One region of the Arthrobacter sp. 35/47 genome, then DNA from elsewhere that is predicted to be linked to it. Evidence: predicted binding sites of a transcription regulator. Region 1 holds the regulator's gene; each other region holds the start of a gene.
What was found. The regulator LexA, encoded in region 1, represses DNA repair genes until DNA is damaged. The targets are predictions, from matches to a motif close to TCGAACANNTGTTCGA.
Positions count from the first base shown of each region.

Region 2: X803_RS19355 (HNH endonuclease signature motif containing protein) is a predicted target of LexA. The motif match lies at 2,350-2,365, and genes of this name have one in related genera.
Region 3: ruvA (Holliday junction branch migration protein RuvA) is a predicted target of LexA. The motif match lies at 1,807-1,822, and genes of this name have one in related genera.

Region 1 covers NZ_KI914613.1:124,997-129,124, forward strand. Annotated here, with positions in the region: gene X803_RS0113075 (ATP-dependent DNA helicase) at 1-1,284, shown strand, start outside; gene lexA (transcriptional repressor LexA) at 1,336-1,986, opposite strand; gene X803_RS19915 (LysM peptidoglycan-binding domain-containing protein) at 2,352-2,741, shown strand; gene X803_RS0113090 (histidinol-phosphate transaminase) at 2,826-3,935, shown strand; gene hisB (imidazoleglycerol-phosphate dehydratase HisB) at 4,005-4,128, shown strand, end outside.
Region 2 covers NZ_KI914603.1:95,399-99,526, forward strand. Annotated here, with positions in the region: gene X803_RS19355 (HNH endonuclease signature motif containing protein) at 580-2,337, opposite strand; gene X803_RS19360 (LacI family DNA-binding transcriptional regulator) at 2,527-3,573, opposite strand; gene X803_RS19365 (beta-xylosidase/alpha-l-arabinosidase) at 3,812-4,128, shown strand, end outside.
Region 3 covers NZ_KI914581.1:162,582-166,709, forward strand. Annotated here, with positions in the region: gene ruvB (Holliday junction branch migration DNA helicase RuvB) at 17-1,138, opposite strand; gene ruvA (Holliday junction branch migration protein RuvA) at 1,138-1,767, opposite strand; gene ruvC (crossover junction endodeoxyribonuclease RuvC) at 1,909-2,481, opposite strand; gene X803_RS0101160 (YebC/PmpR family DNA-binding transcriptional regulator) at 2,512-3,270, opposite strand; gene pdxT (pyridoxal 5'-phosphate synthase glutaminase subunit PdxT) at 3,254-3,967, opposite strand; gene X803_RS0101170 (Mur ligase family protein) at 4,096-4,128, shown strand, end outside.

The DNA of each region.
Region 1 (4,128 bases):
GTGGTGGTGATCGATGAGGCGCATGAACTTCACGACCGCGTTACCTCCGCCGTATCGGGACAGCTGTCCGGAGCGTTGATCGGAGCCGCGGCAGCTGCAGCGAGACGTCATCTGGGCGCCAACACCGATACACTCCAGGCGGCCCAGACCGCCTTTGAGCACGCTTTCGACGCCCAGCCCTCCGGCCTGATGGCAGCGGGACTGAGCGAGCAGCAGGAGCTTGCCTTGGTGCAGTTGCGCGAAGCCTGCCGCCTGGCGCTGTCCGAGTCGAGTTCGGACGGTTCCGCCCAGTCGGTGGACGGCGGCCGCCAGATGGCCCGCTCACGCCTGCTGGTGCTGCTCGAATTCGCTGAACGGATGGTCGCGGCCCGTGGCGCCGGGGAAGTGCTGTGGTCCAGCCGGCCGAGCACGTTCACCCCCGGTTCCGGATACTCGGCTGCAGACGAATCCTCGCCGGCAACGATCAGCATTGCGCCCCTGTCGGTGGCGGGACGGCTCAGGCGCGGACTGTTCGAGGACCATACTGTTGTGCTTACGTCGGCAACCCTGGCGATCGGGTCGGAGTTCGGACCAGTCGCGGGTTCGCTCGGACTGACAGGGGAGGGCGCACCGTCCTGGACAGGAGTCGACGTCGGAAGCCCGTTCGACTACCCGCGGCAAGGCGTGCTGTATGTCGCCAAGGACCTGCCGAAACCCGGCAGGGGAACGTCGGAGGAACAGCTGGACGAGCTGGAGGCCCTCATCAAGGCCTCCCGCGGAGGAGCGCTGGGCCTGTTCTCCTCGCGGCGCGCCGCTGAAGAGGCCGCTGACGCCCTGCGGCAGAGGGTCGACGTTGAAATCCTCTGCCAGGGCGAGTCCTCCATGTCCGCGTTGGTCAAACAGTTCGCGGAGGAGCCCGACACCTGCCTGTTCGGCACCATGTCACTCTGGCAGGGCGTCGATGTGCCGGGGAACGCCTGCCGGCTCGTGACCATCGACCGGATACCCTTTCCGCGCCCCGACGACCCGCTGATGACCGCGCGCACCCGCGCTGTGGCGAAGGCCGGTGGAAACGGCTTCATCAGTGTCTCGGCCACCCATGCCGCCGTCCGGCTTGCGCAGGGAGCGGGGCGCCTCATCCGCGCCCGGGACGACAAGGGGATGGTGGCCATCCTGGATTCGCGGCTGGCTACCGCCGGCTACGGCGGTTTCCTCCGGGCAGCGCTGCCCCCGTTCTGGCCGACCACCGACCGGGCTACCGCTCTGGGCATCCTGTCACGGCTGGCCGCCGCGCAGCCGGCGTAACCGACGCTTCCGCAACCGGGGCAGATGCTGCTCTCGGGCGCCGCAGCGACCTCAGAGGGCGCGCATCACCGATACAACCTTGCCCATGATCGTGGCATGGTCGCCGAGGATGGGTTCATAACTGGTGTTCTGCGGCAGGAGCCAGGTGTGGCCGTCCCGCTGCCGGAATGTCTTCACGGTGGCCTCGTCGTCAAGCAGGGCAGCCACAACATCGCCGTTTTCCGCCGTGCTCTGCTGGCGGACCACCACCCAGTCACCGTCGCAGATAGCTGCGTCGATCATCGAGTCACCGGATACCCGCAGCATGAAGAGGTCCCCATGGCCGACAAGCTGGCGCGGAAGCGGCATGACATCCTCCACGACCTGATCTGCCAGGATAGGACCGCCCGCCGCAATGCGGCCCACGAGCGGAACCATCGCCGCATCGACCGCTGACACCGGAGCAGGCTCCTCCTCGGAGGACGGTAGGACCCGCGGCGCCTTCTCACCGAAGGTGAGGGGAAGCAGGATCTCCATTGCCCGCGGACGCTTGGGATCGCGGCGGATGTAACCCATCCGCTCCAGCTGGGCGAGCTGGTGCGTCACGCTAGACAGGCTGGCCAGTCCCACCGTGTCACCGATCTCACGCATGGACGGCGGATAGCCGTGCGCTGCCACACTGCGCTGGATGGTTTCGAGGATTTTCTTCTGCCGGGGCGTCATCCCCTTGGGAATAGCCCGGCCACGCGGACGCCCGCGCCCCCGCTTTGCACCGGAAGCCGACGCCTCTGCCATGTCCCCTGCCGCACTGAGATCTGCCACCAGTATGCATCCCTTTCCCTGGGCCGGACCCGGGCCAGCCGGCCCTCCAACCTGTTTTGTCAGTGGTGGGTGATGAGCTGGTTTTCGAAGCGGCCGGACCGTCACCCTCACCAGCAACGCTAGGGGACAGCGAACGCCTTTTCAAACATTTGTTCGAGCGAGTCTCGACAATATTAGTTCACAGGTGCTAAGAATAAACACAGAGGAATAGAACACAGCTTCGAATAAAGCTGTCGGACATCCACATCATCAAGAAAGGTGACGCCATGTCGACGCTCCATATCGCAGGAACCGCACCCTCATTCCAGCTGGACATCCGGGGAAGCCGTGCGGCCGGGCGGGCCCCTCGCCTGCATCTGACGCGGCGGGGCTGGATCGTGCTGGTAGCGGCACCCCTTGCCCTGCTCGCAGCCGCTCTGCTCATCGTCAGTGCGTTCTTCTCCTCGCAGGCACAGGCTGCGGCAAGCGGGACTGCCGTTACGGAGACGGTGCGCGTAAGCGTGACGTCAGGAGAAACGCTGTGGGCACTCGCGGCCGAGTACGCCCCGGAACGGGACCCACGCGCCGTCGTTGAGGAAATCGTGGAACTGAATGCGCTGGCCTCCTCAACGGTGCAGGCCGGGCAGTCGCTTCATATCCCCGTCGGCAACCCATAACAGGGCTCTACAGAATCGGTGTCACAGTGTCCCTGGGCGCAATGCGATTCTGCATTGTGGATCCCGCGGCCTTAAACTCTGGTGGTGACCGATCAGCTTGAACGCCTCAGCCGTCTGCCGATCAGGGACAACCTCAGGGGCCTGCGCCCCTACGGAGCTCCCCAGATCGATGTTCCCATCCTGCTGAATGTCAATGAGAACACCCACGGCGTCCCCGGGGACGTGCGCAGGGCGATTGTCGAAGCGGTGCAGGACGCAGTGGCCGGGCTCAACCGCTACCCTGACCGGGAGTTCACCCTGCTTCGTGAGCACCTCGCCGGTTATCTCGGCCACGGTCTCACCGCAGACAACATCTGGGCCGCCAACGGGTCAAACGAGGTGCTGCAGCATATTCTCCTCGCCTTCGGCGGGCCCGGCCGCACCGCCCTTGGATTCCCGCCCACCTATTCGATGTACCCCCTCCTTGCAGGGTCCACCGGGACCTCCTACTTGGCCGGCACGAGAGCGGACAACTTCGACCTCGATGCCGGAGCGACGGCCGAGCAGGTCGCGGAAACAGGTGCCAACATCGTGTTCCTGTGCAGCCCGAACAACCCAACGGGCACGGCCTTGTCCCTGGACGTTGTCGCCGCGGCGTACGAGGCAGGAGAAGCGGCCAGGGCGATCATCATCGTCGACGAGGCCTACGCCGAGTTCTCCCACACCGGCACTCCGAGTGCCCTGGAACTGCTGCCGGGACGGGAACGGCTCATCGTCTCGCGCACCATGAGCAAGGCTTTCGCCCTCGCCGGGGCCCGGGTTGGATACCTGGCCGCGGCGCCGGAGATTTCCGACGCCCTCCGACTCGTTCGTCTTCCGTACCACCTCTCAGCAATCACCCAGGCCACTGCAATAGCGGCGCTGACCCACTCAGCGAAACTGCTCGCCAACGTTGACGAGATCAAAAGGCAGAGGGACCGCATCGTGTCCGCGCTCACCGGCCTCGGGCTTCCCGTAGCGCCGTCGGATTCCAACTTCGTCCTCTTCGGCGGGCTCGAGGATCCGCGGGCCGTATGGCAGGGACTGCTGGACGCAGGAGTGCTTATCCGGGACGTCGGTATACCAGGCCATCTACGGGTCACCGCCGGAACGGAAGAGGAAACCAGGATCTTCCTCGAAACCCTCGAATCTCTGATCCGGCCCTCCGTCTCATAAACTGGACGCCGGATGCATGTACGGGCGTTTCGCCCGCCTGTCGCTGTTACAACTGTTAGGACTCTCCCCATGACCGCGGAAGCTACTGCCCGACGCGCTGCGCGACGTGAGCGAACCACGAGTGAATCGTCGGTGTTCGTCGAACTCGACCTCGACGGCACCGGGCGCTCCGAGATCAGCACGTCCGTACCCT
Region 2 (4,128 bases), on a different contig from region 1:
CTCAGTGGTGATGGAGTTGCTGGTGGACCAGTTGTTCGACCTGCCAGTAGGTGTTTCTTCGTCGAGTGCGGTTGGGGTCCAGGTATTTGGGTGGTCTGAACCAGGGGATGCCGTGGATGGATTCCACGGTCCAGTCGTTTTCGTGGAGGACGTGGTGGTGGCGTGAGCAGACGAGGACGCCGTCGCTGAGGGTGGTTGTGCCTCCGGTGGCCCAGGGGATGATGTGGTGGGCTTCGCACCAGGTTGCTGGGACGGTGCAGTCGGGGAAGGCGCAGCCTTTGTCCCGTGCGACGAGTGCTCGGCGCAGGTAGGCGGGAAAGAGGCGCCTGGTGCGGCCGAGGTCGAGGATCTGGCCTTCACCGCCGAGGACGATGGGGATGATGTCGGCGTCGCAGGCGAGTTCGCGGATGCTGCGGGCGCTCAGTTGGTGGGCGAAGACGGCGTGTCAGCTCTTGCTCGGGCAGGCCGCTTTGCTTTTGCGGCATGCGACAAGAGGTCGACTTGGATGAGCGATCGTCGTCGGTATGACTGCTACCGTCGGGCCCTTCAGTTCTACTTCTGTCGAGGCCCTCACCTAGCTCAGTGGTGATGGAGTTGCTGGTGGACCAGTTGTTCGACCTGCCAGTAGGTGTTTCTTCGTCGAGTGCGGTTGGGGTCCAGGTATTTGGGTGGTCTGAACCAGGGGATGCCGTGGATGGATTCCACGGTCCAGTCGTTTTCGTGGAGGACGTGGTGGTGGCGTGAGCAGACGAGGACGCCGTCGCTGAGGGTGGTTGTGCCTCCGGTGGCCCAGGGGATGATGTGGTGGGCTTCGCACCAGGTTGCTGGGACGGTGCAGTCGGGGAAGGCGCAGCCTTTGTCCCGTGCGACGAGTGCTCGGCGCAGGTAGGCGGGAAAGAGGCGCCTGGTGCGGCCGAGGTCGAGGATCTGGCCTTCACCGCCGAGGACGATGGGGATGATGTCGGCGTCGCAGGCGAGTTCGCGGATGCTGCGGGCGCTCAGTTGGTGGGCGAAGACGGCGTGTCCGGCGTGGCCGGGGCGGCCGCCGTTTCCGGTCCTTTCGTCGTGGCCGGCGTTTCCGGCGTACGCGGTGTCGGCCTTTTCGAGGTCGTTGATGAGGTCGCGGTAGTTGATGGTGACCATGACCTGCGGCCGGTGTCCGCCGGATGCTGGAAGGCCGTCGCTGGCCAGGGCTATACGGCAGGCCGACACGAGTCCGATCAGCAGGTTCTGTGCCCGGGTGGGTTGGGGGCCTTCGAGCGGTTTCGGTGAGCCAGGGGCGTCGCCGTTCACTGGTGCGGCGTTTCCCGCTCCTGTACCTGCAACTGTGGAGCATGCGGGGCTACCGGAATTGGTGGCGGTATCGGTAGCAGGACCCGTGCCGTCGGGATGCGGGGTGCCGGGGCCGCCGTGTTGGGTGGTGGGAGTGCCGACTCTTGGGTTGGTTGCGGTGTTCATGACGGTGGAGAGGTGTTCGAACTGTTCGTCGGTGGCGCCGATTTCCAGGAAGTGCAGTCCGTTGCGTCGGCCGCGGAGGAAGACTCCCTGGCGTGCCCTGAGTATCTTCTCGGTGGGTTCCTGACCGTCCTGGTCCAGGGTGCTTTCCCAGCGGCGGGCGAGCACTCGCAGGCAGTCTTCGTCCGATTCGATGGCTTGCCTGGTGAGATGCTGCTCCATGGCCTCCAGTTGGTGGGATTCGGCGACCGGCCGGACCCGCTCGACCGCGTCACAAATCATGGTGGACGCCCGCATACTCAGGCACCCCGCAGATGAAGCCTCCGCGAGCACGGGCAGCTTGGGTTCAGGTTCAGCGGCTGCACCCGGTCCTGTGCTCGCCGGGATGATGGTTGCAGCCAGGCGTAGGCGGCGGTTGGCTTCGCTGCGGCTGATACGGATTTTCGCGCGCAGGTACTCGGCGGTGTTTCGGTGGATCGACAGCGGCTGCCTGCTGCGCGCCGACGCCGACGCCGACGACGACGACGACGATGCTGGAGCCGGTGCCGGTGCCGGTGCCGGTGCCGATGCTGATGCTGATGCCGACAGCGAGGTCGATGATGAGATGGTTACGTTCCAGTCCTGCGCGGACGTGGCCTGCTCGGGTCCCGATTCGCCGAGTACGGCGATGTCCTGGCTGACGACCGCGGACACCGCAAGTAGCTGCAGATGATCGACAAGCCGTGAGAGTTCCTCGATTTCCACCAGCGCTGCAGCGGTTTCCCTGCGTGATTGCAGGAGATACCCGTCAGCGAGTTCGGTGCTGAAGGCCTCGAGGTCGGCCCGCACTGACTGCAGCAGAGAGGGTTCCTGCAGTCGGTGCTCGTGGAGTGCGATGGCCATGAATCAAATTTATCGAATACATGTTCGATTATCGACCCTCAACAGTCAATGTGGAGGAGAAGTGACACACTGCTTATCCACAGCGGCAAATAGACCGAGCGGATCTACACGCCGCCGTCCGTAGGCCAAACCAGCAGCGCAGTGCCGGTACTCTCGGAATCAGCCGCCCCGTAACCCGGAACCCAAGCCTCACCCCGCCGGCGCCGGCCCCGTACTCTCGCGAACAACCAACTGCGTGGCGAGTTCCACGCTGCGCGGACGCGGATCGGTGCCCCGCGCGATATCGACAACCATCCGTACCGCCGTTTCCGCCATGTCGGTCAGGGGCTGGTTCACGGTGGTGAGCGACGGACCCACCCAGGCGGCCAGGGGCAGATCGTCATAACCGACAACTGATAGCTCCCGCGGCACGTCGATACCCAGCTCGCGCGCTGCCCGCAGCACGCCGAGTGCCTGCATATCGGAGCCGGCAAAAATCGCCGTCGGACGATCAGGGCGGCTGAGAATGGCGGTGCCGTTTTCAAAACCGCCGGCCACCGAAAAATCACCCCAACGGATGGCGTCTTCCAGAAGCGGAATGCCGGCTTCCGCGTGCGCTGCACGGTAACCGTCCACACGGGCACGGGAACAGAGGACATCCTCCGGCCCCGAAATCATGGCTATCCGACGATGCCCCAAAGACAGCAGATGGCGCGTGGCCGAAAGGCCGCCGTACCAGTTGTTTGATCCGACAGCGAGAACATCGGCCGGCGGCTCACCATCGGTATCCAGGACAACGTAGCGGATGCCGCGGGTGTCGAACTGGCGGCGCTGCTCAGCGGTCAGGGTTGACAGCACCAGGATGACACCGAGCGGCCGCCGGGCCAGCACCTCGTCCATCCATCGCTGCTCCGGGCTGTGCCGTCCACCAAGATCGGAGAGAACCACCGCGAGACCGTTGCGCCGCGCCGCGCTCTCCACACCACGGATGATTTCGATCGACCAGGCGGAATCCAGCTCATGAAAAACCAGCTCCACCAAGGGTGACGACGACGTCCCGGTCTGCTTGGAATGCCGCTGGTAGTTGTGCTCCTGCAGCGCCTTTTCAATCTTCAGCCGGGTCGCCGGCGCAACATCAGAGCGGCCATTGAGCACCTTTGACACTGACGGGACCGAAACGCCGATCTTCGCGGCGATCTCGGCGATCGTCGTCCGGCCATTGGCGGTGCCGGTGGTCGATGATCCTTCGGCTGACATGTGGGTGTCCTCGCTCTTTCGAAATCTCTGTGGAAACCGTAGCAGTTCCCGCGTGCGGCTCTCGGCGCGAATTTTCAACGGTGGAAAAGGTCTTGACAGTTCCCCAGATAGTGACAAGTATTACATCAAACATTTCGCAACAGTTTTCGAAACTAGCTCGCGGGGGCAAAGAGAACTAACTCCCAGAGCTCGAAGCCAGACCAGCGCAGTCAGTGCCGGAAATCAACAAAGGGGTTCCATGTCCACCGTTACGGGGTCTGTCCGCGCCGAGCACTGGCAGGACGCATCCGCCTCTCCATCGGCAAGGGCCGCGGATCTCGTTGCCCGCATGACCCTGGAGGAAAAAGCCGCGCAACTGGTGGGCGTCTGGGTGGGCGCCGATGCTTCGGGCACCGGCGTAGCGCCTCTCCAGAAGGATCTGGCGGAACCGATCGACTGGAACTCCCTCACGGAGAACGGCCTCGGCCAACTGACCCGGCCATTCGGAACCGCCCCGGTAGAGCCGGTCGCCGCCGCACGGTCCCTGGCGGCATCCCAACAGCACATCGCCGGCTC
Region 3 (4,128 bases), on a different contig from region 1:
GGACCCGATTTTCGCATCAGCCTTCCCGACTGCTCCATTCCGTTTCGCTTCGGCGGCTATCTTCCAGCCCGGAGGAAGAATCATCCTGATAGACGGAGAAGAGGTCTTCCGGCATGGCTGCGGCGACGGTGGGAGGCATGACGAGACCCAGATGCTCCCACGCAGCCGCGGTCGCGATCCGCCCGCGGGGGGTCCTGCCAAGCATCCCCTCCCGCACCAGGTACGGCTCGGCCACTGTCTCAACGGTCTCGGGCTCCTCCCCCACGGCAATAGCGAGCGTGGACAGACCCACCGGCCCCCCGTTGAACTTTGTGACCAGTGCGGTGAGCACGGCGCGGTCCAGCCGGTCGAGCCCTTTTGCGTCCACCTCGTACATGTCCAGCGCTGAGCCGGCGCACCTGGCGTCGATGACGTCCACCCCGTGCACCAGCGCCCAGTCACGGACACGCCGCAGCAACCGGTTGGCTATTCTCGGGGTGCCCCTGGACCGGCCGGCCACTTCCGCGAACGCGGCCGAATTGACACGCATGTCCATCATCATGGCCGACCGCCGGAGCACCAGCTCGAGTTCGCCCGTTGAGTAGAACTCAAGGTGCCCGGTGAAGCCGAAGCGATCACGCAACGGTCCGGGAAGCAGACCCGCGCGGGTTGTCGCCCCGACCAGGGTGAACGGCGGGAGATCCAGCGGGATGGCGGTGGCACCGGGCCCCTTGCCCACGATGATGTCGACGCGGAAGTCTTCCATCGCCATGTAGAGCATTTCCTCCGCCGGACGTGACATGCGGTGGATCTCATCGAGGAACAGCACTTCCCCTTCGGTGAGGGAGGAGAGAATCGCAGCGAGGTCTCCTGCGTGCTGGATTGCCGGCCCCGAACTGATGCGCAGGGGGGCGTTCATTTCCGCGGCGATGATCATCGCCAGGGTGGTTTTTCCAAGTCCCGGCGGACCGGAAAGGAGCACATGGTCGGCGCTCCGGCCGCGCATCCGCGAGGCTTCGAGCACCAGGGACAGCTGGCGCCGCACCCGGGCCTGACCAACGAAGTCATCAAGGTTCTTTGGCCTCAGGGCTGCTTCTACGGCCCTGTCCTCAGGGTCGACTGCCGCCGAGACCAGCGGCTGTTCCTGATCCGCCGCCATCAGTTCACCGATGCCCGGGCCGAGCTGCGTGCACCGTCCTGGCCCAGACGTCTAAGGGTCAGTTTGAGAATCGACCCGACGTCACCGGCGGCAGCAACCTCGGGCGATTCCTTCACCGCCGCCTCGATGGCGCTGCCGGCGTCTTTCTCCGACCACCCAAGGCCCATCATCGCGGCGAGAACCTGCGACTGCCAGGCATCCGCTGCGGTTCCCGGTGTGTCTGATTCCAGCGGAACGAGCTTGTCGGCAAGCTCGAGCACGATGCGGCGCGCGCCCTTGGGACCGATACCCGGCACTTTGCTGAACGCCTTGTCGTCCCCCGAGGACGCTGCGACACGAATGGCGGCGGGCGGGTGCACCGCGAGGACAGCAAGGGCCAGCCGCGGGCCCACGCCGCTGACTCCGAGAAGCGTCTCGAACACTTCGCGCTCTTCGGGATCAGTGAACCCGAACAGTGTCATGGAGTCCTCACGGACGATCATCGACGTGAAAACCCTGGCCTGGTTGCCCGCGCGGAGGGTGGACAGCGTCTGCGGCGTGGCCTGCACCTGCATCCCGAAACCGTTGACGTCGAGAACGGCGGAGTGCAGGCCGACATGGCTGACTGTGCCGGTCAGTGAACTGATCATGCGCTGGGCTCCAGGGGCTGGGGATCGAAGGGAATATCACCGAACATATCTACGAATCAGCGTACGGCGTGTACCCGACAATTCCGTGCCCGCCACACCGTGTCCGCTGGATCACCGGACCGGGCGCCCACGAGCGGGCGGTTACCGGCGTCGTCGGGCTTTGGCTTCCGCGTCCGCCCAGAGCCGCTGCGCTGCTGTCTGCCCGGTGCCGCCCTGGGTCCGTACCGAAGCGGAGGATCCGGTGCGCCAGGCGTGGGTGATGGCCAGTGCCAGGGCGTCGGCGGCGTCGGCCGGGGTGGGCGCGGTGGTGAGCCTGAGGATCTTCGTGACCATCTTGGTCACCGCCGCCTTGTCCGACTGGCCGTTTCCGGTCACCGCCGCCTTGACCTCCGTAGGTGTGTGGAGTGCAACCGGGATCCCCCGGCGCGCGGCGGCCGCGATCACCACTCCCGATGCCTGCGCCGTCCCCATCACGGTGCTCACATTGAGCTGGCTGAAGACACGTTCGACGGCGAGGACCGCCGGAGTGTGGAGGTCCAGCCAGGCGTCCACCGACTCCGCGATCATCAGGAGCCGCCGGTCCAGGCTGTGGTCCGCCGGCGTCCCCACCACGCCGACGGCCACCAGGGTTGCGCGGCGGTTGGGTTCGACGTCCACCACGGCCAGCCCGCAGCGGGTGAGGCCGGGGTCGACCCCCATGACACGCAGGGTCACGGGGATCCGCCGGGCGCGCCGGCAGCCGGACTAATCGTCGCTCTCCAGCTGCGCCCTGACGTCCTCGCTCAGCTCGGCGTTCGAGTACACGTTCTGCACGTCATCCAGTTCCTCGAGAGCGTCCACCAGCTTGAGGAACTTGCGGGCGGCATCCGCGTCGAGTTCCACCTGCATCGAGGGTACAAATTCAACCTCGTCGGTCTCGTATTCGATGCCGGCTTCCTCAAGGCCTGCGACAACCGCGCGCAGGTCCGTGGGTTCGGAGTGTACGTCGAAGCTGTCCCCGGACTCCTTGACCTCTTCGGCGCCTGCGTCGAGGACCGCCATCAGGACGTCATCTTCCGACAGATCGTTCTTCGGGAGCGAGACAACGCCCTTGCGGGCGAACAGGTAGGCCACCGATCCCGGGTCGGCTACCGTTCCGCCGTTACGGGTGATCGCCACCCGGACCTCGGAGGCCGCACGGTTCTTGTTGTCGGTGAGACATTCGATAAGCAGCGCGGAACCCTGCGGACCGCGTGCTTCATAGATGATCTCCGAGTAGTCGACCACCTCGCCGGTGAGCCCGGCGCCGCGCTTGATGGCGCGGTCGATGTTGTCATTGGGCACCGAGGTCTTCTTGGCCTTCTGGACTGCCAGTTCCAGGGCGGGGTTGCCGGACATGTCCGCACCCCCTGCCCGGGCGGCCACCTCGATGTTCTTGATCAGCTTGGCGAAGGACTTTGCGCGTTTGGCATCAATCACGGCCTTCTTGTGTTTGGTGGTAGCCCATTTAGAGTGCCCCGACATGCTCTGCCCTTCTTTTTGCGATCATCGTGAGAAAAAGCTCATGGATGCGGTGCTCACCGGTCACTTCCGGATGGAAGCTGGTGGCCAGCAGGTTTCCTGAACGAACTGCAACAATTCTAGCGACCGGCCCCGCGGTGGAGCGCCCGACGCCGTGTTCGGCCGGCGGCGTATCCGGCGCGTCGACCTGGGCGAGGACCTTCACCGACTCGCCCACCTTCTCCACCCACGGCGCGCGGATGAACACCGCGTGGACGTCCGGCCCGCCCCCGGGAAGCTCCGCAAATGCAAGATCGGTTTCGAAGGACTCGCGCTGCCGCCCGAATGCATTGCGGCGCACCACGATGTCCAGCCCGCCAAGCGTCTGCTGCGGGTTACCCTGCAGGTCCACGGACGGATCCGCAATGGTGTCGGCGAGCATGATCATCCCGGCACAGGACCCGTACACCGGAAATCCGTCGCGGATACGTTCGCGGAGGGGTTCGGCGAGGTCGAAGGCACGCGTCAGCTTGTCCATGGTGGTCGATTCGCCGCCCGGAATGATCAGCCCCTCAACCGCGTCGAGCTCACTGGGACGACGCACGGGAGAGGCCTTGCCCCCCAGGGATTCGATCACCCGGATGTGTTCGCGTACGTCGCCCTGAACCGCCAGGACGCCCACGCGCACGGCCGGGTTCTGATCAGGAATGGTGGAAGTCACCGGCCCATTCTAGTTTGGCGCAGGGCCTTCCTACCGAATCGGCCTGGTCCGGGGTGCACCGCGGAGCCTCCCCCGCAGCCATAGCGGCACCGCAATCAAATCGCGATAAGTTAGACCCCATGTCTGGTCTGTCTGGTGTAAGCGTGCCCCTCGGCAAAGCA